Regions from separate parts of the Agrobacterium sp. LEGMi-208b genome, predicted to be linked through region 3. Evidence: predicted binding sites of a transcription regulator. Region 3 holds the regulator's gene; each other region holds the start of a gene.
What was found. Region 3 encodes LexA, which represses DNA repair genes until DNA is damaged. Its sites were predicted from a motif close to TGTTCNNNNTGTGTTCNG; they were not measured.

Region 1 (10,186 bases), 660 kb from region 3:
ACCGAGGCCGGCCCCCAGATGGCCACCGGTCTTCGACACGGCGTCAATCATCTCGTCGCGCAGTTCCCGTGCCAGTTCCGGCAGGTCGCGATCGTCGATCTCCTTGAGATCGGAGGGAAAATTCACCCGGTCGAGCAATGGTGTCTGTGGCATTCCGGTCAATCGTTCGGCCTTTTCTGATGGTCCGCAAGGTGCCCTCTATCGCGAAAGCCGGCGGGTGAGCCCTGCATGTCGTATACTTCTATAGAATTTCAACCTTCCGGCAAAGGGACAAACTCTTCTTCGTCGCCGGGAACGATGTCGAAGCGTCCGGTTCTCCACTCCTGTTTGGCCTGTTCTATGCGTTCTTTTGATGACGAAACGAAGTTCCACCAGATGTAACGGCGTTGATTGAGCGCCGCCCCGCCGAAGATCATGATGTGACAGCCATTGCTGCCCGCCTGCAGCGTGATGTCGTCGCCGGGCCGGAAAACGAGGAGCTGATCGGCGGCGAAAATATCGCCCGCGACATCGAGCGAACCGGAGAGAATATAGATCGCCCGCTCTTCATGATCGGCGGAGAAGGGAAATTTCACCCCCGGCTCCAGCGTCAGATCGACATAAAGCGTGTCGGTAAAGGCTGAAACGGGCGAGGTGAGACCTTCGAATTCGCCGATCACCACGCGGCCGGATGCGCCCTTGATATCGATCAGCGGCATGTCTTCCTTGGCTGTATGGGCAAAGGCCGGGTCGATTTCTTCCATATGGTCTGGCAGGGCAAGCCAGGTCTGCAGGCCGGACATGGAGAGCGGATGGCCCCGCAGGTTTTCCGGTGTGCGTTCCGAATGCACGATGCCGCGCCCGGCCGTCATCAGGTTGATGTCGCCGGGGCGAATGACGAGTTCCGTGCCGAGACTGTCGCGGTGCTTGATTTCGCCGTCGAACAGATAAGTGACGGTGGAAAGCCCGATATGCGGATGCGGCTTCACATCCAGCGCTTCTCCCGCCTTGAGGATCGCCGGGCCCATGCGGTCGAAAAAGATAAAGGGACCGACAAGCCGCCGCTGCCGGGTCGGCAATGCGCGGCGCACGGCAAAGCCGCCAATATCGCTGGTGCGCGGAATGATGAGGTTCTCAATGGCATCGCAGGCAAAGGCATCACCCGCGACGGGATCGTTACCGGGAAAGAAGGACATATTTTGCTCCTCGTATCGTCAGACAACAAGCTTATCATAACGGACGGCCAGAGGGAGTGTCGGGATATCGAACGCTGCGTCAACTGCGGTTATGGAAACACCCCTGCCGTCATCCTCGGGCTTGACCCGAGGATCCACAACCCGTTGAAATCAATGGATCCTCGGGTCAAGCCCGAGGATGACGTCGAGTATGCTGATTGGGGACGTGGCAGCCTGTGGAATCACGTCCAAACGCTGCCGCCATGGCCAATCACTCCCCGTCCAGCGGCTCCACACCCTGTGGCTTGCCCGCACGGTCGAGACGGATTTTCTCGATCCGCTTTTCCGCAGCATTGAGCAGCGTTTCGCAATGCTTCTTCAGGGCTTCGCCGCGCTCGTAGATGGCGATGGATTCGTCCAGCGCCACGTCGCCGCGTTCCAGACGTGCGACAATGCTTTCCAGCTCGGCGACGGCTTTTTCGAAAGAATAACCGCTGACATCGGCTGTGTTGGCATTTTCCGTCATGTTCAACCCTTCATCATTCTCAAAATATGCATGGCTGCCGATTCCGCCAGCCCTTCCAGATCATAACCGCCTTCCAGCAGGCTGACGACCCGGTTCGATGTGTATTTGTCGGCCATTTCCAGCAGCCGGCCCGTCGCCCAGTCGAAATCCTCGCCCACCAGGTTGATCTGCGCCAGCGGATCGCGGTGATGTGCGTCGAAACCGGCGGAGATAAGGATGAGATCGGGCGAAAAATCGGCGATCGCCGGCAGGACCCGCGATTTGAACGCCTCGCGGAAATGTTCGCTGCCGGTATTGGGCGAAAGCGGCGCGTTGACGACGTTGTTCTTCACGCCGGTTTCATGCTTGTCGCCGCTCCACGGGTAAAGCGGCATCTGGTGGGTGGAACAGAACAGCACCGACGTATCGTTCCAGAAGATATCCTGCGTACCGTTGCCGTGATGCACGTCCCAGTCGATGATGGCGATGCGCTCTGCGCCGTGCGCCTTCTGCGCATGACGGGCGGCAATCGCCACATTGTTGAAGAGACAGAAACCCATGGCCTTGGCCGTTTCCGCATGATGGCCGGGCGGGCGGGCGGCGACGAAGACATTGTCGGCAGCGCCGGTAAAAACGTCATCCACGGCCGCCATGGCAGCGCCGATGCCGGTCAGCGCCGCCTGCAGGCTTTTGGGCGAGAGATAGGTATCGGACTCGATCCGGTTGATCGCGCCATCTTCTTCGGGCACCTGGCGCATGACGGCAAGCAGATGCTCTTCCGGATGTGCCAGAAGCACCGCATCCTCATTGGCCTGCGGCGCCTGTTTGCGGTCCAGCCGCTCGAAATTCGGGTGTTCGAGCGCGATGTTCAGCGACCGCAGGCGGTCCGGCCGCTCGGGGTGGCCGGATGGCGTGATATGCTCCAGGAAGATCGGGTGCTCGTATAAACGCGTCGCCATGCTTTTCCTCCCGAAGAAAGTCTGTTCAGGCGCGCTGCGGCAGAAGCGGATAACCGGCCATCACGGCACGGCCGGCCAGTGCGGCAAGCACGGCCTTCAGCGCATCGCCCGGAATGAAGGCGAGCGAACCCATGAAGGCCTTTTCGAAACCGAGCCCGACGACCACCGCCAGATAGGTAATGCCGAAGGCATAAAGCACGACCACACCGCCGATCAGGCTGGCGACGAAGAAACCGATACCCTGCGCCAGTGCCGACTGACCGCGATGGACGAATTTTTCCGAGAGGAAGCCGGTCACGAAAACAGCTGCGATCCAGCCGATCAGGAAGCCCGTCGTCGGCGTGGTGAAGATCGAAAGACCGCCGCGCCCGCCAGAAAGCACCGGCAGGCCGATGGCTGCGATCAGGATCGTCAGCAGAACTGCAAGCGTGCCGCGTTTCGCGCCCAGCACGACGCCGGCCAGCATGACGCCGAGCGACTGCGCGGTGATGGGCACCGGAATGAAACCGAGCGTGATCGGCGGCAGAAGCCCGAGTGCGATGATGATGGCGGAAAACAGCGAAATCAGCACAAGGTCGCGGGTCGTCATGGCGCTTAAAACTCCGGATGGTTATCTGGTCGTCAGCTTTGGCCTCTGAAACCGCGCGCGTCAATGGCGTCGGCAATGGCATCGGCATCCTTCAACGTCATAATGACAAGCGGTACGATGATGGTGGCCATCCGCACCGGTAGGCCGCGTGCCCGATGCGCATCGCGCACCGCATGGTAACGGTTGACGATCTCAGGCACGAAGCGCACCACCAGTCCGACCGAGAGCCCGATATCGGCCGCCTTCACCAGCCCCAGCCTTTCCAGCGGGGCGGCGGCAAGCGCGATCTCGTCCATGAACTCTGAAATGCTGACGGTGATGGTGACGGCCGTGGCGAGGAGCGCCAGCGCCGTCAGCCGTAGAAGATTGACACTGGCATCGTGGGCCGGAAGCAGGAGATAGCTGAAGCCGGCGACGAGAAAGATGGTCAGCATCACCGGGCGCAGCCGCAGGCCGATCTCGCGGATGGGCAGCCGCGTCTCGCGCAGGATGGCGGCGGCGAGAACCACGGCGCATCCGAGAAGCAGCAGATCGCGGGTGAGGAACAGCGCAATGCTGAAACCCGCAAGCGTCAGGAGCTTGAGGCGCGGCGAAACGCGGTAGAGCCAGCCCGTGCCTTCAACGTGCAGCGATTTCATCGCGAGACCACCTCCAGATAATGCGCGACGGCCTCATCGGGGGCGGCATCTGCAATCAGGGCACCCTCATGGAAAACCAGCACGCGGTCGAAACCTTGAAGCAGCGGCAGGTCGTGGGTGATGACGATCAGCGTCTGCGACAGCGCCGCCATGGTTTTCTCGACGATGGTGCGGTTCTTGAGATCGAGCTGGTTGGTCGGCTCATCGAGAATGAGGATTTGCGGTTCCGTGACCAGCAGGGCCGCCAGCGCCGCAAGCTGCAGCTCGCCGCCGGAAAGTTCATGGGCGCGCCGCTCCTCCAGATGCGAGATGCCCAGCCGGGCGAGAACGGTCTTCACCCGGCTTTCGGTTTCCGCCTTGCCGAGACCGAGCCGCTTGAGGCCGAAGGCGACATCGTCGCGCACGATCGGCAGGATGATCTGGTTCTGCGGGTTCTGGAAGATGAAACCCACCGTCTGCAAGACCGCCTTGGCGTCCGTCACGGTATCGAGACCGTTGATCGACACCTTGCCCCCGCTCGGCTTGGTCAGCCCATTGATCAGCCGTGCAAAGGTGGTCTTGCCCGAACCGTTGAGGCCGATCACGCCGATGCGCCGTTCTGTCAGGGTGAGAGACAGGGGCTGCAAGGCTTGCCGGCCCTCGAAGGCCACGCCGGCAAAGTCGAAACGTATTTCCAAGTTTTTCATGCTCTCTCGCATAATCCACGGCGCAACGATTTCCTAGAGCGAACCACACTCCTTTCGTCATCCCGGCCTTGAGCCGGGATCCAGTCGACGCGCGTCGGCGCGGCGGGAAGAGTCTTTTCAGCCCAAGGACTTGGGCTGGCTGGATACCGGCTCAAGGCCGGTATGACGGAAAGCAGCGGGCATGACCCTGATCCCGTCATCAACAGAAGTGAAGAAAAGAACAAAAAAAGAACATTGCAATCCTGAAAAAGCCGTTCTACCTTCACGGCCATGACGATCAAGGTTTCGAACGAAGCGGCAAGGCGGATTTTTCTGGCGCGGCAGGGGCTTTCCTCTCCGCCCGGCAAGGCGCTTTCCAAGGACGGGCTGCTGCAGCTCATCACTGACCTCGGCTTCGTGCAGGTGGATAGCATCGGCACGGTGGAGCGCGCCCACCACCAGATCATCTTTTCCCGCAACCAGACCTACAGGCGCGGCCACCTGACAACGCTGCTGGAAAAGGACCGCGCGCTCTTCGAACACTGGACGCATGACGCCTCCATCCTGCCGACGGAATTTTATCCCTATTGGAAACACCGCTTCCGCCGCCGCGAGCCGATCATTCAGGAGCGCTGGCGCAAATGGCATGGCGAGGGCTTCGATGCGGCTTTCGGCGAAACGCTGGAGCGCATTGCCGCAAGCGGACCGGTTCTGGCGCGGGAGCTGAAGGAGGAGGGGCACCAGTCCGGTGGCTGGTGGAACTGGCATCCGTCCAAGACGGCGCTCGAATATCTCTGGCACACCGGCAAGCTCGCGATTGCCGGCCGCGTGAATTTCCAGAAGGTCTATGATCTGGCCGAACGGGTCATTCCCGGCGAGCATCACGAAACCGAGGTGGAGCATGCCGAATTTGTCGACTGGGCCTGCCGCGAGGCACTGAAGCGGCTGGGTTTTGCCACCCACGGTGAAATCGCCGCCTTTTTCGACCTCGTTACCCCGCAGGAGGCGAGGGACTGGGTCAAAAGCCATCGCGACGAGCTCTGCGAGGTCTCGCTTCTTGCAAGCGCTGGCGACACCGCCCGCCCGTCTTTTGCCTTCGCCGATTTCACCGCCGACCTGAGCGATGTACCGGAACCCTCCACCCGCGTCCGGGTCTTGAGCCCGTTCGACCCGCTGCTGCGCGACCGCAATCGCACGGAGCGGCTATTCGGCTTTTATTATCGCATCGAGGTCTTCGTGCCGGAGCCGAAACGGCAATATGGCTATTATGTCTTTCCGCTTCTGGAGGGTGACCGGCTGATTGGCCGTATCGACATGAAGGCGGAGCGCAAGGGCGGCACGCTGGATGTTCGTCGTCTCTGGCTGGAGCCGGGCGTGCGCGCCTCGGCTGGACGGCTGGAGAAGCTCGACGCGGAACTGGTGAGGCTGGCGAAGTTTACCGGGGTGGAGAGCGTGAATTATCTGGAGGGATGGCGGGAGGAAAATTGAGGTTTTCCGCACGGATGAGTGTGAGACAGGTGGCTGCCAGACGTAACGTTACCGATCCGCGATGCCGCAGTGTCGCGGCTTGTTTCTTCTCCCCGCCGGGGAGAAGGTGGCCCGAAGGGTCGGATGAGGGGGTGACGCTAGCGATATGCGGAGAGCTTGCCCCCTCATCCCGCTGCCACGGACTTCTCCCCGGCGGGGAGAAGAAGAATGCCGCACCCGCTCGCCTCACAATTGCGCTGTGAAGCTGGCCTAATGCGCTGTGACGCTGGACTAGCGCTCAAAATCACCCGATATCCGTCGCCGAAATCTTGATGCCGAAGCCTTCAAGCCCGACATAATGCCGCTCGCGCGTGGTCATCAGCTTTATGGAGCTGATGCCGAGATCCTTCAGGATCTGCGCGCCAAGGCCGATTTCCAGCCATTCATTCTCGCGCGAACGGGCCTGGGCATGCGCCTCGTCCGGGTCGCGCGCCTTGCGGCGTCCGGCTACCTGGCCGACGCCGACGGAACCCTCGCGCAGATAAACGATGACGCCGCGGCCTTCCTCGGCGATCTTCTGCATATAGTGCCGCACCGGCTGGCGGTCGCCGAATACGTCGTCGGCGACGTTTTCCGGATGCAGGCGCACGGGAATATCGACGCCGTCTCTGATATCGCCGAAAATCACCGCCATATGCTGCATCGGATCCCAGGGCAGGGAATAGGTCTGCGCCTTGGCCGGGCCGAAGGGCGTGTCGATGGTGAAGGCGGATTCCATCTCCACCAGCGTTTCCTTGCGCTGGCGATAGGCGATGAGATCGGCGACCGAAACATGCTTCATGCCATGTTTTTCGGCGAAATCGAGGACCTGCGGGCCGCGCATCACCGTACCGTCGTCATTCACCAGCTCGCTGATGACGCCGATGGGCGGCAGGCCGGCGAGCCGGCAGAGATCGACCGCCGCTTCGGTATGGCCGGAGCGCATCAAGACGCCGCCCTCGCGGGAAATCAGCGGGAAGATATGGCCCGGCCGGGTGAAATCGGATGCGCCGACATTGGGGTTGGCAAGGTTGCGCACCGTCAGCGTGCGGTCGTCGGCGGAAATGCCTGTTGTGGTGCCATGCTTGAAATCGACGCTGACGGTAAAGGCCGTCGTATGGGCGCTGTCGTTTTCCGCCACCATGGCGTTGAGGTTCAGCCGCTTGGCTTCCTCACGCGGCATGGGCGCGCAGACGATACCCGAGGTGTGGCGCACGATCAGCGCCATTTTTTCGGGCGTGCAGTGAACCGCCGAAATGATCAGATCGCCTTCGTTCTCGCGGTCGTCATCATCGGTCACGACAACGATTTCACCCGCTTCGAAAGCGCGGATGGCGTCGACAACGCGTTTCTGGTCGTAGGCCATGGCGATCCTCCCTTATTTCAAACGGCCAGTCTGGCCGCGATCCCTCAGATAATGGTCGGCGACGGTGCAGGCGATCATCGCCTCGCCGATGGGCACGGCGCGGATGCCGACGCAGGGGTCGTGGCGTCCCTTGGTACGCACATCGACGTTGTTGCCATCGGTATCGATCGACAGGCGCTCCGTCAGAATGGAGGAAGTGGGCTTGATGGCGAAACGGGCGATGACGGGCTCGCCGGTCGCGATGCCGCCCAGAATGCCGCCGGCATGGTTGGAGAGGAAAATCGGCTTGCCGTCATTGCCCATGCGCATCTGGTCGGCGTTCTCCTCGCCGGAAAGCTCGGCCGAGGCAAAACCTTCGCCGATTTCCACGCCCTTGACGGCGTTGATCGACATCAGGCTGGAGGCGATATCCTGATCGAGCTTGGCATAGATCGGCGCGCCGATACCGGCCGGAACGCCTTCCGCCACCACTTCGACAACGGCGCCGATGGAGGAGCCTGCCTTGCGAATGCCGTCGAGATAGTCTTCCCACACCGGCACCATGGCTGCATCCGGGCAGAAGAACGGGTTCTGGTCGATCTGATCCCAGTCCCAATTGTTACGGTTGATTTTGTGCTTGCCGATCTGCACCAGCGCGCCGCGCACGTTGAGGCTCGGCACCACCTTGCGGGCAATCGCACCGGCGGCGACACGCGCCGCCGTCTCGCGTGCCGAGGAGCGCCCGCCGCCGCGATAATCGCGAATGCCGTATTTCAGATCATAGGTGAAATCCGCATGGCCGGGACGGAACCGCTTGGCGATCTCGCCGTAATCCTTGGAACGCTGGTCGGTATTTTCGATCAGCATGGAAATCGGCGTGCCTGTCGTGATCATCGTCTCGCCGTCCTCATCCAGCATCACGCCGGAGAGAACTTTTACGACGTCATCCTCGCGGCGCTGGGTCACGAAACGGCTTTGGCCCGGTTTGCGCTTGTCCATCCAGTGCTGCACCTCGGCAAGGGTGAAGCGGATGCCGGGCGGGCAGCCATCCACCACGCAGCCGAGTGCGGGCCCGTGGCTTTCTCCCCAGGTGGTAACGCGGAAAAGATGACCGAAACTGTTATGCGACATAGTTCTCAAAACCGGAAAACAGGGCGCCTGCGGTGAGCGCCGTTTAAAACAAGCGGATTTGTCTTAGTGGAAAATCCGGGCAAGGCAAAAGCCTTTCTTTCTCAGCGATGGGATAAGTGCGGTACGCACGACGACGATACGTCTCCTCCGGGAACAGGGATGAGGGCGGGGTGGCGATTCGGGGCCGGCCAAAGACGTTTTTCGAAATGACGAAAATGTAAAAGCGCCGTCGTTTTCCACGTTAATCCGGAGTTTTCCAATATTGCTGCGAAATGCGGTGTAAAAATCACTAACGGCTTGAACACGATCCCAAATCCGTTCATCAATTGGGCCGAAAATGTCATGGTTGCGGGCAATTTCCGCCACATTCGAAAGGCAATTCTTCATGCATGTAAGGTTTTCACGCAAATCCACGAAAGCTAGATCGATGCGTATGATGATTGCCGCCCTTCTGGCCACCGCCAACCTCCTGATGCCCATCAATGGCTTCGCCCAGAGCGTCGACGTGGAAGGCACGATCAGCAAGATCGATGCGAACGGCCTGAGCATTACGCTGAGCGACGGCAAGACCTATCGCGTGCCGGAAGAGTTCAATTTCGAAGGTCTGAAAGCGGGCGTGAAGGTCGTGGTTTTCTACACGGAAGTGGATGGGAAACGCGTGGTCGACGATCTTCAGGTCGTTGAGTAAATTCCCAGGCAGTAGTGGTATCCACCCTCATTCCTGTGCTTGTCACAGGAATCCAGTCGACGCGCGTCTGCGCGGCGGGAGACTCCTTTCAGCCCAAGGACTTGGGCTGGCTGGATTCCTGTGACAAGCACAGGAATGAGGGAGTTCTCTGAAAAACCGGCCAGATTGAAGTCGCCCGCTGCTATTGATTTTTACGTCGCGACTCTTTTCGCGATTGAGCCAGCCGTTGCCGCACTTCCCTCACGAAATCCACTCCGCCGTATTCCGATCAATCTCGACCTTCAATATCCGGTCCTGCGGAATCTGCGTCCTCGACGCCTCATCCTTGTCCATGCCGGACACCAGCCGGAAGATCGAGCGGATGACGCCGCCGTGGCAGACGCAGACTGTCGGCCTGTCCACGGAGGAGAGCCATGCGCCAATGCGCCAGGAGAGGATTTCATAGCTTTCGGCATCCTGGCCGGGGGGAATGAAATCCCATTTATTGGCCTTGCGCGCCTTCACCCGGTCCGGGAATTCTTTCTTCAGTTCCGGCAGGGTCTGCCCCTCCCAGTCGCCGAAGGAAACTTCGATCAGGCGATCGTCGGTGCGATAGGCGAGCGGATCGAGGCCCATCGCGCCGCGCATCAGTTCCATGGTCTCGCGCGTGCGTCCGAGCGGGCTTGCCACGTAATCGAAATCCGTGGCCTGTTCGCCCAAAAGACGGGCGAGAAGCCTGCCATTGCCGACCGCCTGCTGGCGGCCGAAATCATTGAGCGGAATGTCTTTCTGGCCCTGAAGCCGGCGTATCGCATTCCAGTCCGTTTGTCCGTGCCGGATCACATAGACGAGCAAGGCGATACCCCTGTTTCAAGCATATCCGCCGGTGGTCAGTCCTTCACCACCGAAATATCGGGCGCATCCACCGCCTTCATGCCGATGGTGTGGTAACCGGAATCGACATGGTGGATTTCGCCGGTCACGCCGGTCGAAAGGTCGGACAAGAGGTACAGCGCCGACTTGCCGA
Region 2 (10,186 bases), 680 kb from region 3:
GCTGCGATCCTGAGACGCCTTGAGGATGCGGCAGGCGATATCGACGTGCTGGAGAAACCGAAGCCGCGCTAATGGTACTCTCCTTCCTCATCCCTGTGCTCGTCACAGGGATCCAGCCAGCCCAAGCCTTGGGCTGAGAAGAGTCCTTTCGCCACGCGGACGCGTGTCGGCTGGATTCCTGTGACGAGCACAGGAATGAGGGGGAGTGGGGGATCCGCCCTGTCCGGTAGCGTTCGTTTTTTAAACGCGACGGGCCCTAGTCCCGCAAAATGTCACGGCTTTTGAGAATGGCCGCGCCTTTTTCCCGCATCGTCGAAATCGCGGCCTTGATGCCCTGCGGATCGATGCCGCGGCTGGCATCTTCGATGAAACGGATATTCACACCGGGCAACATGTCGAGGGCATCAAGCACCGAAAAACTGACGCAATAATCGGTGGCAAGGCCGCAGACGTCGAGTTGCGTGACACCCTGACGGCTCAGATAGTCGGCCAGTCCCGTCGTCGCCCCCTGATCATTGTCGCGAAAGGCGGAATAGCTGTCGACGGCGGGGTTTTCGCCCTTCTGCTGAATATAATCGAAGGCTTCCGTCTTCAGATCCGGATGGAATTCCGCATCCGGCGTGCCCTGCACGCAATGGTCCGGCCACATCATCTGCGGTTTTCCGGAAAGTTCGCCCATGTCGAAGGGTTTCTTGCCGGGATGCTGCGAGGCGAAGCTGCCGTGATTTTCCGGATGCCAGTCCTGCGAGGCGACGATCAGATCGTAGCCGCCATTGTCGATCAGGGCATTGGCGACGGGCACGACCCTGTCGCCATCGGCAACGGCCAGATTGCCGCCCGGGCAAAAACCGTTCTGGATATCGATGAGCAGCAGCGCCTTCATGATGTGCCTCCCTTTTCAAGGCAGGATGCCAAGCCGGCTTTGACGGATCAAGCCCCTTTCGACCTATCCGGCAGGCACTGATGTTTCGGGCGGGGGGCTCTTCCTGTCGCAGTCCTGCCGCATTTGCAGCAAATTTCCGGCCAAGTCGGAATTTACCTGACAATGCGGCGACGGAAATTTTTAGGCCGATGACGCTCCTTTAAGGGGCATTTCCCCGGATCAGGCGATGCGGATGCACGCAGTCCCGGCGCAAGTCATTGTTTTGCCTTCGCCTTGCAATGCGCAGACCTTAACGAATTATTTTTGCAGGGACTCGTAAACACTTTGGTTACCATAATTCGTCATGCTTCGAACCAGTCAGTTCCGAAACCGGCGTGGTGTTTGCCCGCCCTTCGGATGTCCCAAAATCCCTCCGGCGTCGGCCGGGTGTGCGTGAACGGTTCGAGTAACGAGTATCATGGCGTTTTCTGCTGCGGCCTATAATGGCGCCGGTCTTGCCGGTTCGTCTTCCGTCAAGAGAGGCAAATCCTTTTCGTTCGGCCGAATGTCCGCCCTTCTCGGTGGCGGCGCCTTTGCCGGCCTTTTCGCCGTCGCCGCCTTTGCCTCGCTGCACAGCATGGCTGCCGCTTCGCACGGTGTCGGGCAGTTTGAAAAGACGCTGGTGACGCGATTGGCTTCCACTGAGACGGCAATTGCCCACGCCGCCGCGCGGGATATTCACGTCCGCAAGTTTTCCCGCCTGAGCGACCACAGCCATGGCCAGCAGAAGGCGGTTCGCCTCGCCGGCATCATGCCCGAGATCGGCGCGAAGGAATTCGGCGAGCGCTTCGGCGCGGCTGCCAATGCAAAAGGGCAGGCGACGGTGAAGCAGCTTGCCGCGCTCAAGCCGTCGGCGATCGTCGATTCGGCGCTTGGACGCACCTCTGAGGTTGCCTATCAGAGCGCCGTTCCGCAGCATCCGGCATTTGAAGTGGCGCTGGCACGGCCGCAGATCGAGGAAGAGGCAAGCAGCCTGCTGCCCGATGATGTGCCGCTGCCGAGCTTCCGCCCCGAGGTTGCGACGGCTCAGACGGTTGAGCCGTCACCGCGCCCCGCGACATCGTCCAAGACCGAGGAACATGTTCCGGCCGTCGCTTCGGCACCGGCTTTCGATGCGCCGGTTCCCCTTCGCGCGCCTGCGGCGCCGAAGCAGAGCACCGGCGCCATGCTTGCCTTTGCAAAGCCTGACAATCCGATGCGCGAGCCGAGCAAGATGGATGCGGTTCCGTGGCCGGATCGCGGTAATGGCACGGCGATCTATGATATTTCCTCCGGCGTGGTGCACATGCCGAATGGCGAGAAGCTGGAAGCGCATTCCGGTATCGGCAAGATGCGCGACAATCCCGATTACGTGCATGTGAGAATGCGCGGTTCGACGCCACCTTCCAGCTATCGTCTGACGATGCGCGAAGCGCGGTTCCATGGCGTCGAGGCCATTCGCCTGACGCCGGAAAACGGTGTCAACCCGCATGGCCGTGACGGTCTTCTGGCTCACACCTACATGCTGGCGAAACGCGGCGAATCGAATGGCTGCGTGGTATTCCGGGATTATCAGCGCTTTCTGGCTGCCTTCAAGCGCGGCGAAGTCAAGCGCATGGTGGTGGTGCCGAAGCTGAACGGCAACCGTCCGACACTCGCAAGCAGTGGGGGTAAGAGCGGCGGCAAGACGCTGCTCGGCATGTTCTCGCGCGGCAGTGATTCCTAAGTTTTCTTGGTTCTACGCATTTTCCGGGCGTAAAACCGCTGCGCACTTTTACTGGAAATGCTCTAGCGGCCGCGCCGCTGTGTCAGCACCATGCCGGCGAAGATGAGCAGGATGCCGAGTGCGCTTGCCCAGAGTTTCGGCGGATGATCGCCGAAAAGATCCAGAACCACGCCTGAGACCATCTGGCCGCTGATGACCAGAAGGGCGGTATTGACCGCACCGATGCGCGGAATGAGCCAGCTTCCCGAAGCGATGAAGACGACGCCGATCGGCCCGCCGATAAAGGCAAGCCATGGCGCGTCGGCAGCACCCGGCGGAATGAGGCCACCGACGATGAGGCCGATGACCGTCAGCACGGCAAAACCGACAATGTGGTTCCAGAACGATGCGATGAGCGGCGAGTTGGACAGGCTGAGGCGGCCGTTGATCTGCCGGCTCAGCGCCACGAAGACGCCGCCGGTAAAGGCCATGGCGATCCAGACAATCATGCCGTTCTCCCGACAAGGATGATGAGTGCGCTGCCGCAGAGAATGAGCGCCACCGCCGCCATGTCCCGAAGGTCCGGCCGCCTTTTTGGCAGGCCGAAGAGGCCGAAAATATCCGCCAGTAAGCTGAAGATCACCTGTCCGCCGAGACCGAGCGCAATGGTGCCGGAAAGCGCCAGCGGCGAATTGACGGCGGTGGAGGTGAGGATGACGATGGCCGCACCCACGACCCCGCCGCAATAGGCCCAGAGCGGCGCTTTCGGTTTTTCTGCCGTGCCTTCATCTTTCTTCGGGCGCATGATGGCGAGATAGATCAGCGCCGCCACCGTGCCGGTGCCATGCGCCGTCCAGGAGGAAAACAGCGCATTGCCGTAATGGGCAAGCTGACCGTTGAAATGCACCATCAATGTCAGAAGGCAGCCGCTGGCGAAGGCGGCGGCAAGATGCAGCGGGTTGAGGCGTGGATGTGTCGTGTCTGTCATGGCGGGCCGGCAAAGCTGAAGATGGAGACGAGCTTTAGCCGATATGTGTCTGAAGCGGAATCGAATTGCGCCGGCTCACGGTTTTAGACGACATTATCCTGTGCGTTGCGGAACAAGCGATGCGGCCACGCATTATTCCACCATGAAGAAAACGACGCGCAAACCATTGAACCGGATGACGATTTTCGTCATTTCGATTTTCCTTCTCGCAGCCGTGGTCGCGGCCGTCTATCTCGTCGGCTTCACGCCCGGTGAAGTGTAAGACGGATCGGTCAACGACCGGCCGGAGCGGTCTTGCCCTTGCCGCGTTCCATCGCAACGCCCGCCTTGGCGACGGCGAAGCGGATGCTCCGCATCAGGAAACGGCTGGTTTCGAGAAAGGCGCGATAGGGCAGCACGGTGAAATAACGCCAGCGCGGCAGGCGGTAGATGCGCAGATTGTTCTGGATCTGGCTTTCCCCGTCCGCATCCTGCGTGGCGCAGAGCGGATAGAGGAAGGCCGCCTTCAGCCCCGCGAGATATTCCAGATCGAATGCGATGTCATAGGCGAGCCGCATGGGAATCAGTTTCGCTATCCATTTTCCGGCGCGACGGTTGACGAGATAGGCTCCCGACCCTTTTTCCCGCGTGATCGCAATGGCGAGCGAACGGCCATTGGACAGTGGGCGGAATGGAAATTTCCGGCCGTTGCTGACCGTCGTCAGCCGCAATAAATCCCAGTCGCCGCCGTTCAGCACCGCCTCGTCTATGGCATTGAGAAAATCGTCATCGAAGACCACGTCATCCTCAAGGATGAGCGCGATATCGGCGTCGCCCTCCATGAATCTATTGGCGCAGGCGACATGGCTGAGATAGCAGCCGATTTCCGGCGGCGAGGTGCGGCGGCCATGCATGAGCATGTAGGACATCTCGCTGAATTCCGGGATCGGGTAATTCAGTTCCCTGCCATTGACGCCGGGAACACGCTCCGCCTTGAGCCCCATGGCATCGAGGCGCGCGGTCATATCCGCGAGGCGTTTGGTGGCGCTGTCCATATTGATCAGGAAAACGGCGAGCCTGCGCTGGCTTTTCGGTAATATATACAAAGCTGTCCTCGCCCGGTTTCCGCTTCCCCACTGCAACTCCTTTATTGCAACGGCATGACGCGGGCTATGGAAAAAGCGGTCTTCAGGCACTCATGGTTGTCGAATCAGACCTTTTCCACAAATCCATCCAGCACACGTTTCTGCCCGGCACGATCGAAATCGATGGTCAGCTTGTTTCCTTCGATGGCGGAAATATTGCCATTGCCGAATTTGAGGTGGAAAACGCGATCGCCAACAAAGAATTTCGATGGCGTATCGGCGACGGATTTCGCCACCAGCTCGCCGTCGATGGTGCGGGTGCGCGGGCCGCTTTCACCGTAACCGATGCGTTCGACCGCATGGCCGGAGCGGGTGCCCCAATTGTCGCGGGTGGCGTCACTGCGGTTCTGCTGCGCGCGCTTCCAGCCGGGGGTGGAGTAGTTGTTTGCGAAAGGGTCCGCCTTGTCGAAGCGCGACTGGCCATAGCCGCCGCGTCCACCATAACCGCCATAATTGCTGTCGGATGCCGCCACATCCACGTGGGCGGGTGGCAGTTCATCGAGGAAACGGGAGGGCAGGGTGGATTGCCACAGCCCGTGAATGCGCCGGTTCGACACGAACCAGATATGGCAGAGCTTCTTGGCGCGGGTGATGCCGACATAAGCGAGACGGCGTTCTTCCTCCAGGCCGGAGCGCCCGCCCTCGTCCAGCGCCCGCTGGTGCGGGAAAAGGCCTTCTTCCCAGCCGGGCAGGAAGACGGTGTCGAATTCCAGACCCTTGGCGGAATGCAGCGTCATGATCGATACGGCATCGAGATTTTCGTTCTGCTCGGCATCCATGACGAGGGCGACATGCTCGAGGAAGCCGCGCATGCTCTCGAAGGCTTCCATCGAGCGGATGAGTTCCTTGAGGTTTTCCAGCCGTCCGGGGGCTTCGGCCGTCTTGTCGGCCTGCCACATGGCGGTATAGCCGCTTTCATCGAGGATCTGCTCGGCAAGCGTGGTGTGTTCGGTGTTTTCCAAGAGGCCCTGCCAGCGGCGGAAATCCTGCACCACATCGAACAGCGCCTTGCGCGCCTTCGGTTTCAGTTCGTCGGTCTCGATGATATCGGCGGCTGCCGCCAGCATCGGAATATCGCGGGCGCGGGCATAGTCGTGCAGATTGCGGATCGTCGTATCACCAAGGCCGCGCTTCGGCGTATTGACGATCCGCTCGAAGGCGAGATCGTCGGCCGGCTGGCAGACGAGCCGGAAATAGGCCATGGCGTCGCGGATTTCGAGGCGCTCATAAAAGCGCGGGCCGCCAATGACGCGGTAATTGAGGCCGAGCGTGACGAAACGGTCTTCGAACTCGCGCATCTGAAAGGAGGCGCGAACGAGAATGGCCATGTCGTTCAGCTTGTGGTTCTTGCGCTGGAGCTGCTCGATTTCCTCGCCGACCGCGCGGGCTTCCTCTTCCGAATCCCAGGCCGCATGCACCACGACCTTTTCATCGTCAGGGCTGCTGCGTTCGGTGAACAGCGTCTTGCCGAGACGGCCCTCATTATGGGCGATCAGATGGCCGGCCGCGCCGAGAATATGTTCGGTAGAGCGGTAATTGCGTTCGAGCTTGATGACCTTGGCGCCGGGGAAATCCTTGTCGAAGCGGAGGATATTGTCCACTTCCGCGCCGCGCCAGCCATAGATCGACTGATCGTCGTCACCCACGCAGCAGACGTTCTGCGGCTCGCCCTTGGCGCGCTGTGCGAGAAGCCTCAGCCACATATATTGCGCCGTATTGGTGTCCTGATATTCGTCCACCAGAATGTAACGGAACTTCTGGTGATACTCTTTCAGAATATCGGTGTGGCGGCGGAAGATGCTGATCGGGTGCATCAGTAGATCGCCGAAGTCGCAGGCATTCAGCGTTTTCAGCCGGTTCTGATAGGCGGTGTAAAGCTCGCGGCCCTTGCCATTGGCGAAGGCGCGGCTGTCGCCCTCCGGAATATCCGGCGGGGTCAGGCCCTTGTTCTTCCAGCCGTCGATCATGCCGGCGAACTGCTTGGCCGGCCAGCGCTTGTCGTCCAGCCCTTCGGCCTGAATGAGCTGCTTGATCAGCCGCACCACGTCGTCGGTATCGAGAATGGTGAAATCCGATTTCAGGCCGACGAGTTCGGCATGGCGACGCAGCAGCTTGACGCCGATGGAGTGGAAGGTGCCGAGCCAGGGCATGCCCTCGACAGCGCCGCCGACCAGCACGCCGATACGTTCCTTCATCTCGCGGGCGGCCTTGTTGGTAAAGGTCACGGCGAGAATCTGGCTCGGATAGGCGCGGCCGGTCGCCAGAATATGGGCGATGCGGGTCGTCAGAACGCGGGTCTTGCCGGTGCCGGCGCCTGCGAGCACGAGTACGGGTCCGTCTAGCGTTTCCACGGCGTCGCGCTGTTCCGGGTTGAGACCGGACAGATAGTCGGGCGCAGCACGCGTCTGATCGCGCGCCGCCATGGCGCGGGCGGCAATGCCAAGCCCGCCGCCGCTTTCTGCACCGGCACTATTCGTCGCCCTGCGCGGCGCCACGGGTTCTTCATCGAAGAACGGCATATCGTCAAAACTGTTGCTCATGCGGCCCAATGTAGTGATTCGGGATATAAAGGCCAGAACCGTGTTCTGCTTTTATTCCGGTATCAACTGTCAAAACGCCCATTCCAAGGCATTTTTTCGCTTCATGCCTGCCTGTCGGCGTCGAACGCGGCATCAACGGGCACTTGCAGCGCCACCGCAAGCTGGTTTGTCTTGGCGGCAAGTGCGATGACGCGCAGCAAATCGGCATGCTGCTCTGTCGTCATGCCCTTGGCTTTGGCGGCGGCCGTGTGGGAATGGGCGCAATAGGAGCAGCCATTGGTGACGGAAACGGCGATATAGAGCATTTCCTTCACCACGGGATCGAGCGCCGAGGGCGTGGCCATCACCGCCTTGACCTCGCCCCAGGTCTTTTCAAGCAGATCGGCATCGAAGGCGAGGTAGAGCCACATATTGTTGATGAAATCCGATTTGCGGGTGGCGCGGATATCATCGAACACCGCCTTGACGCGTGGATCGGTTTCCGGGTTTTCGGTTTTCGTCACGGTGCTCATGGCTTCCTCCGGTTATGGCGTCCTGGAGGCAGATTAGCCCACTGGCGGATATTTGCGACAGGAATGCGTGGCCCCGATTGCGGTTTGGCTGCTGCGGATGGCAATTGCCCCCAAATTACAATTACGTAAGGAACGGTTTTGTGCGTTGCCTTGCCCCCGCCAAGCGGGAATACTGCATCTGTCCCGGAACCTACGTTTTCGGGAATGCTTTATGCTGCGCGGATCAACCGGAGAAATATATGCGGGTCTGGAAACAGGTGGGTGTCAGTGTTGCCGTGGTGGGAGCGGGGCTCTGTCTCTGGGGCTTTTATTCGCCCGAAGCCCGCAATGTGCTCGCCGCGATCGGGCTTGGCAAAACGCCTGCCGGGGCGATCGAAGTCGCCGCATCCGGCGGTTCGACCGCCGGTGCGTCCACAGGGCAGAATGCCGATGGTGCGCGCCGCAACGGCAACGCCACCCTGGTGGTGACGGCCCCGGTGAAGAAAGGCACGGTCAATGACCGGCTGAACGCCATCGGCAATGGCGAGGCGATCCAGTCGGTCGTCGTCATGCCGCAGGCTTCCGGCACGGTTTCGGAAATCCGCACGTCATCCGGCGCACGTGTCGTGAAGGGGCAGGTGCTGGCACGGCTCGACGATGAAGAGCAGGTGATCGAGCGCGACAAGGCGCAGGTGACGCTGCGCAGCGCCGTCGAAAAATCCAATTCCTACAAGAACCTGAAATCCGTCTCCCGCCTCGATGTGCTGGATGCGCAGATTGCCGAGGAGGCCGCCAAGCTTGCGCTGAGCACGGCCGAACTCAATCTCAAGCGCCGCGACATCGTTGCGCCGATAGAGGGTGTGGCGGGTATTGTCGCCGCCAATATCGGCGATAATGTCACCACGCAGTCAACCATCGTCAGCATCGATGACCGGTCCGAAATTCTCGTCAATTTCTGGGCTCCCGAGCGGTTCGCAACCGCGATCAAGGTCGGCATGCCGGTGGAGGCGACGTCCATTTCCCGCCCCGGCGAGACTTTCAAGGGTGAGATCGAGGCCGTCGACAACCGCGTCGATGAGGCGAGCCGCACGATCCGCATCCGGGCGAAGTTCGGCAATGAGAAGGATGAGCTGAGGGCCGGCATGTCCTTCGGCGTTACCATGCGTTTTGCCGGCGAGACCTATGCCTCGGTCGATCCGCTGGCCGTGCAGTGGGATGCGGAAGGCTCCTACGTCTGGCGTGTCACCGATAATAAATCGAACAAGGTGCGGGTGCAGATCGTGCAGCGCAATCCCGATGCCGTTCTCGTCAAGGCGAAGCTGGCGGATGGTGAGCCTGTGGTGATCGAGGGTCTGCAGCGCGTGCGCGAAGGCGGCGCGGTCCGCGTCGGCAGCCAGCCGAAGCCCGAGGAGGTTGCCAGCCAATGACGACGCAGCCGCCCTCCGGTCAGGATTCCAAGCTCGCCTTTACCGCGTTGTTCGTGCGCCGGCCTATCCTGGCGGCGGTTCTCAACACCCTGCTGGTCGTTGCCGGCCTTGCGGCTCTTGTCGGTGTCGAAGTGCGCGAACTGCCCGACGTCGACCGGCCGACGATCAGTGTCAGGACCACCTATGAAGGGGCGGCGCCGGAAACCATCGATCAGGAAGTGACGCAGACCATCGAAGGTGCGGTGGCGCGTGTCAGCGGTGTCAAGTCCATTTCGTCCAACTCGCAATTCGGCACCAGCCGCGTGACGCTGGAATTCGGTGACAATGTCGATCTGGCGGTTGCCGCCAACGACGTGCGCGACGCCATCGGCCGCGTCACCAACCAGCTGCCCGACGATGCCGACGAGCCGCAGATCATCAAGGCGGATTCCGACAGCCAGCCGATCATGCGCCTTGCCGTCACCTCGTCCACGCTCAGCATGGAAGACCTGACCAAGCTGGTGGATGACGAAATCATCGATCGCCTTGCCGCCGTCGATGGTGTGGCGGATGTGGAGCTTTACGGCGATCAGGAAAAGGTTTTCCGCGTCGATCTCAATCAGGCGGCGCTCGCCAGCCGTGGGTTGACGGTGACGGATGTTTCGAACGCGCTGGCCAGCGCTGCACTCGATGTGCCGGCGGGATCGCTGAAAAGCACAACGCAGGATATTGTCGTGCGCGCCACGGCCAGCCTGACGAAGCCCGAGGATTTCTCCAATCTTCTCATAAAGAACAATATCCGCCTGCGCGACGTCGCGACCGTCATGCTGGGTGCGGATGACGAATCCACCTCGCTGCGCTCCAATGGCGTGCAGGGCGTCGGTCTCGGTGTCATCCGTCAGGCGCAGTCGAACACGCTCAGTATCTCGACCGGTGTGAAGGCCGCCGTCGACGCCATGTCGGCCAATCTGCCCGAGGGTACGCGCATCGTCGTGACCAGTGACGATGCCGTCTTCATCGAAGGCGCGCTG
Region 3 (10,186 bases):
ACTTCTTCACCCATGACGAAAACTTTTTCGTCGGCGCGCATTTCTTCGGCCATGGCGTCGCGCAGTGCTTCACGCACCGTCGTCATCACCATTTCCGTGCCTTCAGGAATGTCAGGATCGGCTGCGACATCAATCTTCGGCGCGGCCGGAACCTTTGCGGCTTCCTTGTCAGCGCTCGGCTCCTCAGTCGCTTCGCGGGTCTTGCCGCCGGCGGCGTCCGAACCGGAATTTGCGGCTTCGGCCTTCGGCTCTTCCTTCTTGGCAGAGGAAGAAATGTCGTCGGCGCTTTCGCCTTCCTGAATGAGCACGGCGATCGGCGTATTGACCTTGACGCCTTCGGTGCCGGCATCGATCAGCAGCTTGCCGATCACGCCTTCGTCCACGGCTTCCACTTCCATGGTCGCCTTGTCGGTCTCGATCTCGGCAATCACGTCGCCGGAAGTGACCTTGTCGCCTTCCTTTTTAAGCCATTTGGAAAGCGTGCCTTCCTCCATGGTCGGGGAAAGGGCGGGCATAAGAATTTCTACAGGCATGGGTTTCCCTTTCCCGATCAGAGCAGAATGTCGGTGTAGAGCTCGGAGACATCCGGCTCGGGGTCGTTCTGGGCGAAGTCGGCGCTATCGGCGACGATATCACGGACATCCTTGTCGATGGCCTTCAATTCGTCTTCGCTTGCCCAGCCATGGTCCAGAAGCCGTGCCTTGACCTGCTCGATCGGGTCATGTTCGGAGCGCATCTTCTGCACTTCGTCCTTGGAGCGGTATTTCGCCGGGTCCGACATGGAGTGACCACGGTAACGGTAGGTCAGCATTTCCAGGATGATCGGGCCTTTGCCGGAACGGCAATGTTCCAGCGCCTGGTCGGCGGCGGCCTTGACGGCGCGCACATCCATGCCGTCCACCTGAACGCCGGGGATGCCGAAGGACTGGCCGCGCAGCGAATAGTTCGACTGGGCGGTGGCGCGGGCGGTCGAAGTGCCCATGGCGTAACGGTTGTTCTCGACGATATAGATGATCGGCAGTTTCCAGAGAGCAGCCATGTTGAAGCTCTCGTAGACCTGGCCCTGGTTGGCCGCGCCGTCACCGAAATAGGTCACGGAGACATTGTCGTTGCCGCGATATTTGTTGGCGAAGGCGAGACCGGTTCCAAGCGAAACCTGCGCGCCAACGATGCCGTGGCCGCCGTAAAAATGCTTCTCCTTGGAGAACATGTGCATGGAGCCGCCCTTGCCCTTCGACAGGCCGCCCTTGCGGCCTGTCAACTCGGCCATGACGCCACGCGCGCTCATGCCCAAGGCGAGCATGTGGCCGTGGTCGCGGTAAGCGGTGATAACCTGATCGCCTTCCTTCTGCGACATCTGCATGCCGACAACGACGGCTTCCTGGCCGATGTAGAGGTGACAGAAACCACCGATGAAGCCCATGCCGTAAAGCTGGCCTGCCTTTTCTTCGAAACGGCGGATCAAAAGCATTTCGCGGTAAGCGTGAAGCTCTTCGTCCTTCGAGAAGTCCGGGCTGTTCTTGCCGGTGAATTCGGTTGCGGACTTTGCCGTGGTCTTGCGGCCGGATACGGTCGCTGGTTTTCGCGGCGCCATTCATCCCTCCCTGAGTTGCCGTTTGAATGGATAGAGTGGCGCGTACCATATGCAAGAAAATGCCATGCAGCAATGCTTTAAACGCATGGCACATATTCACGCTAAGATGCTGTGAATAAATCAAAAATGTTAAATTAACCTGATTTCGGTTAATTAGAAATATGTGTTCATGATGACGATTTCATCCGTGCGGGACATATTCAGCTGGTAGCGGGAAATCTCGTCGATCATGTCGCGCTCAAGCGAACCGTCGCTCAGCAATTCCACCTGCCGCTCCAGCGCCACGCGCGCCTGCGTCAGCTTGGCAAGCTCAGCCGTCCGGGTAATACGCTGCCGCTCCAGCCGCTCCGTCGCCTGCAGGCCGAAGTCGCCATGGATGGAATGATAACCGAAATAGGAAAGAAAAGCGATCGTGATGGCCGGAACGATCAAACGGCCGAATCGTCTTTTTTTATGATGTCTGGTCCACATGCCGGAGAGAAGCCTTAAAACGCATAACCTTTGAGTCTCAAGACTAAGCCGGATTGTTTAACTATCCGTTGACCTTAAATTGCAATCGGCAAGTGGGCATGAAAAAGCCCGCCGGAGGGCGGGCTGAAAAAGGCGGCGATGTCAGATAAATCTCGTCATGCCGGACTTGATCCGGCATCCAGCCACGGCGCGTCTGCGCCGTGAGAGGAGTCTCTCGCGATCAAGGACTTGATCGCGCTGGACCCCGGATCAAGTCCGGGGTGACGGAGCGAGGATGGTATCCATCGCCCCTCAAACGAGCCCACCAAGCTGGCGGAAGACATCGCGGAATCCGGGCGAATTACCCGCGCAGGATCGAACGACCGGCGTAAGCAGCCTGCGGGCCCAGCATTTCCTCGATGCGGATCAGCTGGTTGTACTTTGCGAGCCGGTCGGAACGGGCAAGCGAACCGGTCTTGATCTGACCGCAGTTCGTGGCAACGGCGAGATCGGCAATGGTGGAATCTTCCGTTTCGCCCGAACGGTGCGACATGACGGCGGTGTAACCGGCCTTGTGCGCAGTTTCGACCGCATCCAGCGTCTCGGACAGCGAACCGATCTGGTTGACCTTGACGAGGATGGAGTTGGCAACGCCCATCTTGATGCCGTCACGAAGACGCGCCGAGTTGGTGACGAAAAGATCGTCGCCGACCAGCTGGCACTTGTTGCCAATCAGATCGGTGAGCGCCTTCCAGCCGTCCCAGTCGTCTTCAGCCATGCCGTCTTCGATGGAGATGATCGGATATTTGGCAACGAGTTCGGCCAGATATTCAGCCATCGCGCCGGATTCCAGCGTGCGGCCTTCGCCTTCGAGAACGTATTTGCCATTCTTGAAGAATTCCGTCGATGCACAGTCGAGGCCGACATACATGTCTTCGCCCGGACGATAACCAGCCTTTTCGATCGACTTCATGATGAAATCGAGTGCTGCCGGTGCGCTTTCGAGACCGGGGGCAAAACCGCCTTCGTCACCGACATTGGTGTTGTGACCCTGAGCGGACAGTTCTTTTTTCAGCGTGTGGAACACTTCCGAACCCATACGCACGGCTTCGCGGATGTTTTCCGCGCCAACCGGCAGGATCATGAATTCCTGGAAGTCGATGGGGTTATCGGCATGGGCGCCGCCATTGATGATGTTCATCATGGGAACCGGCAGCAGATGCGCGTTAGGGCCACCGACATAACGGTAAAGCGGCAGGCCGGACGCTTCAGCCGCAGCCTTGGCGACGGCAAGCGAGACGCCAAGGATGGCGTTGGCGCCGATGCGCGACTTGTTCGGCGTGCCGTCAAGCGCGATCATCGTCTGGTCGATCTGGATCTGGTTTTCGGCATCGAAACCGCCGATGGCGTCGAAGATTTCCGTATTGACGGCTTCTACCGCCTTTTCCACGCCCTTGCCGAGATAACGCTTGCCGCCATCGCGCAGCTCAACCGCTTCATGCGCGCCGGTGGAGGCGCCGGACGGAACGGCCGCACGGCCCATGGAGCCGTCTTCGAGATAGACATCGACTTCAACGGTCGGGTTGCCGCGGCTGTCGAGGATTTCGCGCGCGATGATATCGGTAATGGCAGTCATGGTCTCTCCCTTGGGAATGGAACAGATATTTTCCGTCGCCTGTCTTAGACGATGGCGAAGAAATTACAATGACGGCGGGCGGCAGAAACGGCCCGCCCGCCATTAAAATCGATTGGCACGGACCGTGCCCGCCGTAGCGCCCCCGCCCCTCAGGCTTTGGTGATGGCGTCGAAAGCAAGCAGCTTTTCCAGCAGCTTCGGCATGTCCTTCAGATGCACCATGTTGGGGCCATCGGACGGTGCATTGTCCGGGTCCTCATGGGTTTCGATGAAGAGGCCTGCGACGCCGACAGCAACCGCCGCCCGCGCCAGAGTCTCGACGAATTCGCGCTGGCCGCCCGTTGAGCCGCCCTGCCCGCCCGGCTGCTGAACCGAATGCGTGGCGTCAAAGACAACAGGCGCACCGAGCGAAGCCATGATCGGCAAGGAGCGCATGTCGGAAACAAGCGTGTTGTAACCGAAGGAGGCGCCGCGCTCGCACAGAAGCACATTCGGATTGCCGCTCTCATTCAGCTTGGCCAGCACGTTTTTCATGTCCCAGGGGGCGAGGAACTGGCCCTTCTTGACATTGATGACGCGGCCGGTTTTCGCGGCGGCGACGAGAAGATCGGTCTGGCGGCTGAGAAAGGCCGGGATCTGCAGCACATCCACCACTTCGGAAACGATGGCGCACTGTTCTTCGGTGTGAATGTCGGTCAGAACAGGAAAGCCGAATTCCTTCTTGAGATCGGCGAAAACCTGCATGGCGCTCTCAAGGCCGATGCCGCGCTTGCCGGAAAGCGAAGTACGGTTCGCCTTGTCGAAGGACGACTTATAAACGAGCCCGATCCCCAGCTTGTCGCAAAGCTCCTTCAGAACGCCAGCGATCATGAAGGCATGTTCCCGGCTTTCCATCTGGCAGGGGCCGGCGATCAGGGAAAATCGCTCTGTATTGGAAAAGGAAACCGAATTGGCGCCGTCGCCGGCGGTGACTTTGAGATTGTTCGTAACGCTCATCATTTTTCCTCGAAGGCGAAGGCAACGCCCTGACCGGGTGCTGCGGACACCACCAGACGGCCGTCCGCTTCTGCGCTGGAGACGCCATTAGCAGTAAGCACCGCTTCTGTCACGGCAAGATCGTCAACGGAAAAGACGATGCCCGCGCCGTGCAATCCGCCGCCGCTCCACTTATTGGCGTTCACGGGGGCATTTACGGGTTCATCGCCGAAGGCCGGTTTTCCGGTTAGTCTTATGCGTGCATTGCCGGTTGCGAAAACCACATCACCATCCGCAGACAGCGTGCCGGCACAGCCAAAAACCGTTTCGATCAGCCGGGGCGAATCCACATCACCGCCGTAAGACAGCACGATCTCGCATAGCCCGGTAGTGCCGTTGGCATGCCGCTCCAGCGCCACGCGGTCACCCGGCAGGGCCTGCAGCCGCTCACAACTAAACAGGAAGAAATCCGCCGCCGGCCCACTTGCCGCAAAGGCGAGCCGAAAGGCCGCCTCGCTTTGCGAACCGTCCGGCATCTTGACCGGACGTGAAAATTCGAAGACTTCGCCCGCCGAAAAACCGGAGGCAACGAATCTGCCATGATCGGCCAAAGCGTCCTCCGTCGCGGCGACAAGAGCGGAAAACCCCTCCTCTCCGGCATGATTGCGGAAGGCATGGTCCCTTGCGGTGAACACATCTCCCCTGCCGATTGAGGCGATATACTTATCCGGCTCAGCAATTGCTAGGGGCTCCAGATAGGTGCCGTCTGAGAAAAAAACGCAGGCATTCTGGGTGCCGAAGGGGTGGAGAGCGGTGGGCGCGACCGTGAATCCAAGGCTCGCAAGGCGATCTGCGGCAAGCGTAAGGACCTTCACGGGCAGAACGAGGTGGTCGACACGGTGGGGCTTCGTCATTGTCGTGCTTCCTGCTTGTCAAGTCCGGCAGGACCATGCCGAACAGTCCGGACCGCAGAAAAGCACAATTGTGCGCTTTCAGGCAAATCATCAAAACAACAGATAGCGGCTTCACGAAATTTTAGGGGATTGCGGAACACATATGGAACATATAGTGTTCGTTCTGTATTTGTTTCGCGACTTCAACGACGATTCTCAAGGGTGTTTTCCTCATGCTCACGCGCAAACAGCAGGAATTGCTTCTCTTCATTCATGAAAGAATGAAAGAGTCCGGCGTGCCGCCCTCCTTCGATGAAATGAAGGACGCACTCGATCTTGCCTCCAAATCCGGCATCCACCGGCTGATCACCGCACTCGAGGAGCGCGGCTTTATTCGCCGGCTACCTAACAGGGCGCGGGCGCTGGAAGTGATCAAATTGCCGGAGGCCTACACGCCGGGTGCGAGGCCGCAGCGCGGCTTTTCGCCGAGCGTCATCGAGGGCAGCCTCGGCAAGCCGAAGACGCCGGAACCGGCCCCCGCCCCCAAGGCGCCAGCCAATGATCTCGGCGGCGCCGTCACCGTGCCGGTCATGGGCCGCATCGCCGCCGGTGTGCCGATTTCCGCCATCCAGAACAACACACATGATGTGGCCGTGCCGGTCGACATGCTGGGTTCAGGCGAGCATTACGCACTTGAGGTCAAGGGCGACTCGATGATCGAGGCCGGCATTTTTGATGGCGATACCGTCATCATCCGCAACGGCAATACGGCCAATCCGGGCGATATCGTCGTGGCGCTGGTGGATGATGAAGAAGCGACCCTGAAGCGTTTCCGCCGCAAGGGAGCCTCCATCGCTCTGGAAGCGGCCAATCCCGCCTATGAGACCCGTATTTTCGGACCAGACCGGGTGAAGATCCAGGGTAAGCTGGTTGGGCTGATCCGCCGTTATCATTAATTGGCGGCCTTTTTTCGCTGTGAGCGTCATCGGAAAGATGACGCTCCCTTTGAAACATCGCGGTTTGCCCGCTGGAACGATGCGGCTTTGCAGAGGTAAAGAGAGATCATCCAGAGGATCGGCGCGTCTTTTGTCGTGAAGGGTGGTTCCGGCTTCATGCCAGATGTTTTCGTTGTGGTGCAGGCTGCGGCAAAATGGGAGCTGGTTGAGACCATGGACAATGGGCATCCTTCGTTTCGTTAAGCAGGTATGCAGGTTATCAGTCTCTTCGCGGAGTGTTCCGCTGTCGGTCTCCGGGCGGTGACGTGGATGTCGGTCCTTCTCCCTGCCCTCACCTTCCCATTTATCAATGCGGCTTATGGGAGCCATGGATTATTTGCGATATTCCAAGGCCCATCCGCCGTTATAGAAATGCGCGTCATATCGGGGAGCACGCCATGTACGATCTTTATATCGCCAACAAGAACTATTCCTCATGGTCGCTGCGGCCCTGGATATTGATGCGCACGCTCGGCATCGCCTTCGATGAAAAACTCGTTCCCTTCGGCGAAGGCGTTTCCTTCTCTACCTTTTCCCCGACCGGCAAGGTGCCCTGCCTTGTCGATGAGGGCGTGACGGTTTGGGAATCGTTGTCGATCGCCGAATATCTGGCGGAAAGACACCAGGGCGTCTGGGCGAGCGACAAGCAGGCAAGGGCCTGGTCTCGTTCGGCGGCGAGCGAAATGCATGCGGGTTTTTCCTCGCTGCGCAATCTCTACCCCATGTCGGTCGGCATTCGCGTAAAACCGAAGGGTGGCGATGCCGGGCTTGCGGCCGATATAAAGCGCATCGATGCGCTGTGGAGCGAAGGTCTCGCGAAATTTGGCGGGCCTTATCTTGCGGGCCAGAAATTCACGGCGGTCGATGCCTTCTTCTGCCCGGTGGCCTTTCGTTTCCAGACCTATGGGGCGGAACTTTCGCCCGCGGCAAAAGCCTATTGCGACCGGCTGCTTGCCCTTCCCGCCATGCGCGAATGGTACGAGGCCGGACTGAAGGAGACATGGCGCGACGCGGCGCATGAAGAGGAAATCGGCGGGATCGGCGATATGACCGCGGATTTGCGCATCAAGGCCTGACGATCCATGCTGGCGGCACTTTATTGCGATGCCGCCAGCAACCGGGTCACGGCATCAGGCAGGTCGTGTTCAAAGCGGCCGCTTTTCCAGTCGTAATAGCGATGTTCGCTCCAGGGCCTGTCCATTCGGGCGATTGCGGCGCCCAACCTGCCGACCACCCCTGCCTGATCGCTGTCTGCGAAGTCCAGCTCCAGCGAACCGAGCCGCCGCAAAATATCGCGGTTCAACAGGAGCGCGCCCGAGCGGCATTGGGAGAAGGAGGTTCTGCGAGAGACTATAACGATATCGGCGATATCGCAGGCCTTTCCAGCAAAGCGGCCGTCTTCCAGAACGATGATCCATTCGCCGCTTCCCGCGCGCGCTGCGCACCATATGCCTTTGCTGCAGGTAAAAACACCGGCTTCGGCGTCTCTAAGGGCCACCGTCATCCGCCGGGCGACAGCGCTCATCTCTTTCGGATCGAGCTTCGCCTTCGTGGTCAAAGCCACTTTGGTTGTCGTGGTCTCGCTCTTGAGAAAGACCGGCGGCACAGGCTGTTCCGGCAAAAGCAGCGCCCTTTGCCACTGACCATAAACGAAACCCTGCGGCTGAGCTTTTGTCGTGTAGACTTTGCCGTCCGCCAGCAGCGCCACCAGCTCGCCATCCTCATGAACGAGCAGATCAGGCGGGTTGCGATAGGCCGCGGCGGCCGACAGGCCAAAGGCGAGGAACAGAAACGGCATGCCGAGAAGCGCAAGCCGGCTGCGCAGCAATGTCAGCAGCAGAAAACCAGCCGAAGCGAGACCCAGAAACCAGTCATGGGGTCGTCCCGTTGCCGCACTTCCTCCCCAGGACGCCACCTCCTGCGCAACCTCGATGACGAGGGCCATGCCGTAACCCATGACCTTCAGGAATGGCGCGTCGAGCCCGAAGGGCATCAACAGCATGGCGACAAGGCCGAAGGGCATGACGATGAGCGACATCAGCGGCATGGCGGCCAGATTGGCGAAAAGTCCATAGGTGGTGACACGCTGGAAATGCTCGACCGAATAGACCGCCGTCGAGAGCCCGCCGATCAGCGACGTCGTCATGACGCCGCCGATGATGGCGCCCGCCGTTTGCGCCACCGTCATCCATGCCGGTTTGCGCCCGATGAACAGACGTTCCCGCTCGGCGCGCCAGCGGCTCCAGGCGGCGTAGGAGGCGACGAGCGCGATGGTCGCGGCAAAAGACATCTGGAAGCTCGGCCCCATGATTTCCGATGGCGAAAAAGCAAGAATGACCAGCGCGGAAAGCGCCACATTCCTAAGGCTGAGCGAGGGTTGATCGAACAGCACCGCGATCAGCATCACCGATGTCATCAACCAGGCGCGTTCGGCGGAGACGGCGAAACCGGAAATGAGATAATAGGCAAGCGTCATCAGGAGCGCGGCGAAAGCCGAAATCTTCTTGACGGGCCAGCGCTGTGCAAATGCCGGAAAAAGACTGAAGGCAAGCCTCAGCCCGACAAAGAATATGCCGGACGCCAGCGCCATGTTGAGGCCGGATATGGCGACGATATGGGCAAGGCCGGACAGTCGCAACGCTTCCATCGTCTCGGGAGATATGGCCTGTCTCTCATCGGTGACGATGGAGGCGGCAAAGGCTCCGGCATCGCCGCCGATGGTGTTGCGGATGCGCTCGGCAATGGCGGTACGAAGGCCATAGAGTTGCATGTCGGCCCATTCCAGCCAGTCGGTCTTCGCGTCGATGCCGGGTGGAGTGACCGCCTGTGGCGGCTTGTAGAAGAATCCGGTCGCGCCTATGCCCTTGAAATAGGAGGCGAAGACGAAATCGTTGAGCCCCGGCAAAGCCGGGCCGGACGGCGGTGAAAGCCGCGCCTTGCCACGAATGGTCGCGCCAAGTGCGACAGGCTCGCCTGCCCCGCGTGAGAGAAGCGAGACCTTCCCCGGCGGGCGTGACAGTGTCGGCGCCTCCGTCGCGGCCAGCTGCACCACATATCGCCAGTTGCCACGGGCATCGACCTCCCTGCGCATCACCCTGCCGGTGATGGTGGTGGTGACGGGCGTATCCAGCACCACGGTCCCTGCCCGCCGCGTTTCGATTTCGGCGAAAAGCATGCCCAGCAAGAACAGCGCAACAAGGGTGCAGGCCGTCGCCGCGAAGCCCGAGCGATATTTCGCGAAAAATGCCAGGCCAGCGGCGATGAGACATGTGACCGCCAGGATGGGAAATGAAGGCGAAGTGTCGAGGGAAAACCAGAGGATCGCACCGCTGCCGATGAAAACCGGTACGAAAAGAAAATCATGGCCGAATGCGCGCTCCTCGGCCAAACATGCGGCGATTTTTTGAGAGGCGGCAACGCGCAGGTTCGGCTTGCTCACAGGGGCGAGCGCACCATAGGGCGCTATATCGCCGGTTCTGCGTAGCGGAAACAGGATATCCGCCGTGCCGGGCAAGCCGCCCTGCATCGTTTCCGCATATCCGAAATGCTGTTTTTCCCCTTGACCGAGCAATCCGCGCCGCGCCCCTGCCGCACCGGAAACAGGTTTGCAGGCGGACGCGAGGGATTGCAATGCTTTCCTTTAA

Region 1: AC5YUO_RS04120 (energy-coupling factor ABC transporter ATP-binding protein) is a predicted target of LexA. The motif match lies at 4,748-4,765, and genes of this name have one in related genera.
Region 2: AC5YUO_RS12175 (ATP-dependent helicase) is a predicted target of LexA. The motif match lies at 7,300-7,317, and genes of this name have one in related genera.

The regions. Positions count from the first base shown of each region.
Region 1 is NZ_CM183445.1:814,524-824,709, reverse strand. It holds gene dxs (1-deoxy-D-xylulose-5-phosphate synthase) at 1-162, opposite strand, end outside; gene AC5YUO_RS04145 (pirin family protein) at 252-1,175, opposite strand; gene AC5YUO_RS04140 (exodeoxyribonuclease VII small subunit) at 1,426-1,680, opposite strand; gene AC5YUO_RS04135 (histone deacetylase family protein) at 1,683-2,618, opposite strand; gene AC5YUO_RS04130 (biotin transporter BioY) at 2,644-3,207, opposite strand; gene AC5YUO_RS04125 (CbiQ family ECF transporter T component) at 3,240-3,845, opposite strand; gene AC5YUO_RS04120 (energy-coupling factor ABC transporter ATP-binding protein) at 3,842-4,522, opposite strand; gene AC5YUO_RS04115 (winged helix-turn-helix domain-containing protein) at 4,802-5,998, shown strand; gene ribB (3,4-dihydroxy-2-butanone-4-phosphate synthase) at 6,282-7,382, opposite strand; gene aroC (chorismate synthase) at 7,395-8,492, opposite strand; gene AC5YUO_RS04100 (DUF1344 domain-containing protein) at 8,920-9,180, shown strand; gene AC5YUO_RS04095 (histidine phosphatase family protein) at 9,421-10,014, opposite strand; gene fabI (enoyl-ACP reductase FabI) at 10,050-10,186, opposite strand, start outside.
Region 2 is NZ_CM183445.1:2,517,250-2,527,435, forward strand. It holds gene AC5YUO_RS12145 (DUF2164 domain-containing protein) at 1-72, shown strand, start outside; gene pncA (bifunctional nicotinamidase/pyrazinamidase) at 257-883, opposite strand; gene AC5YUO_RS12155 (DUF2778 domain-containing protein) at 1,341-2,627, shown strand; gene AC5YUO_RS12160 (DMT family transporter) at 2,690-3,115, opposite strand; gene AC5YUO_RS12165 (DMT family transporter) at 3,112-3,594, opposite strand; gene AC5YUO_RS12170 (glycosyltransferase family 25 protein) at 3,867-4,679, opposite strand; gene AC5YUO_RS12175 (ATP-dependent helicase) at 4,784-7,258, opposite strand; gene AC5YUO_RS12180 (carboxymuconolactone decarboxylase family protein) at 7,360-7,770, opposite strand; gene AC5YUO_RS12185 (efflux RND transporter periplasmic adaptor subunit) at 8,010-9,176, shown strand; gene AC5YUO_RS12190 (efflux RND transporter permease subunit) at 9,173-10,186, shown strand, end outside.
Region 3 is NZ_CM183445.1:158,328-168,513, forward strand. It holds gene AC5YUO_RS00805 (pyruvate dehydrogenase complex E1 component subunit beta) at 1-533, opposite strand, end outside; gene pdhA (pyruvate dehydrogenase (acetyl-transferring) E1 component subunit alpha) at 551-1,594, opposite strand; gene AC5YUO_RS00815 (FtsB family cell division protein) at 1,748-2,065, opposite strand; gene eno (phosphopyruvate hydratase) at 2,406-3,680, opposite strand; gene kdsA (3-deoxy-8-phosphooctulonate synthase) at 3,830-4,675, opposite strand; gene AC5YUO_RS00830 (VOC family protein) at 4,675-5,568, opposite strand; gene lexA (transcriptional repressor LexA) at 5,781-6,503, shown strand; gene AC5YUO_RS00840 (glutathione S-transferase family protein) at 6,941-7,618, shown strand; gene AC5YUO_RS00845 (ComEC/Rec2 family competence protein) at 7,639-10,068, opposite strand.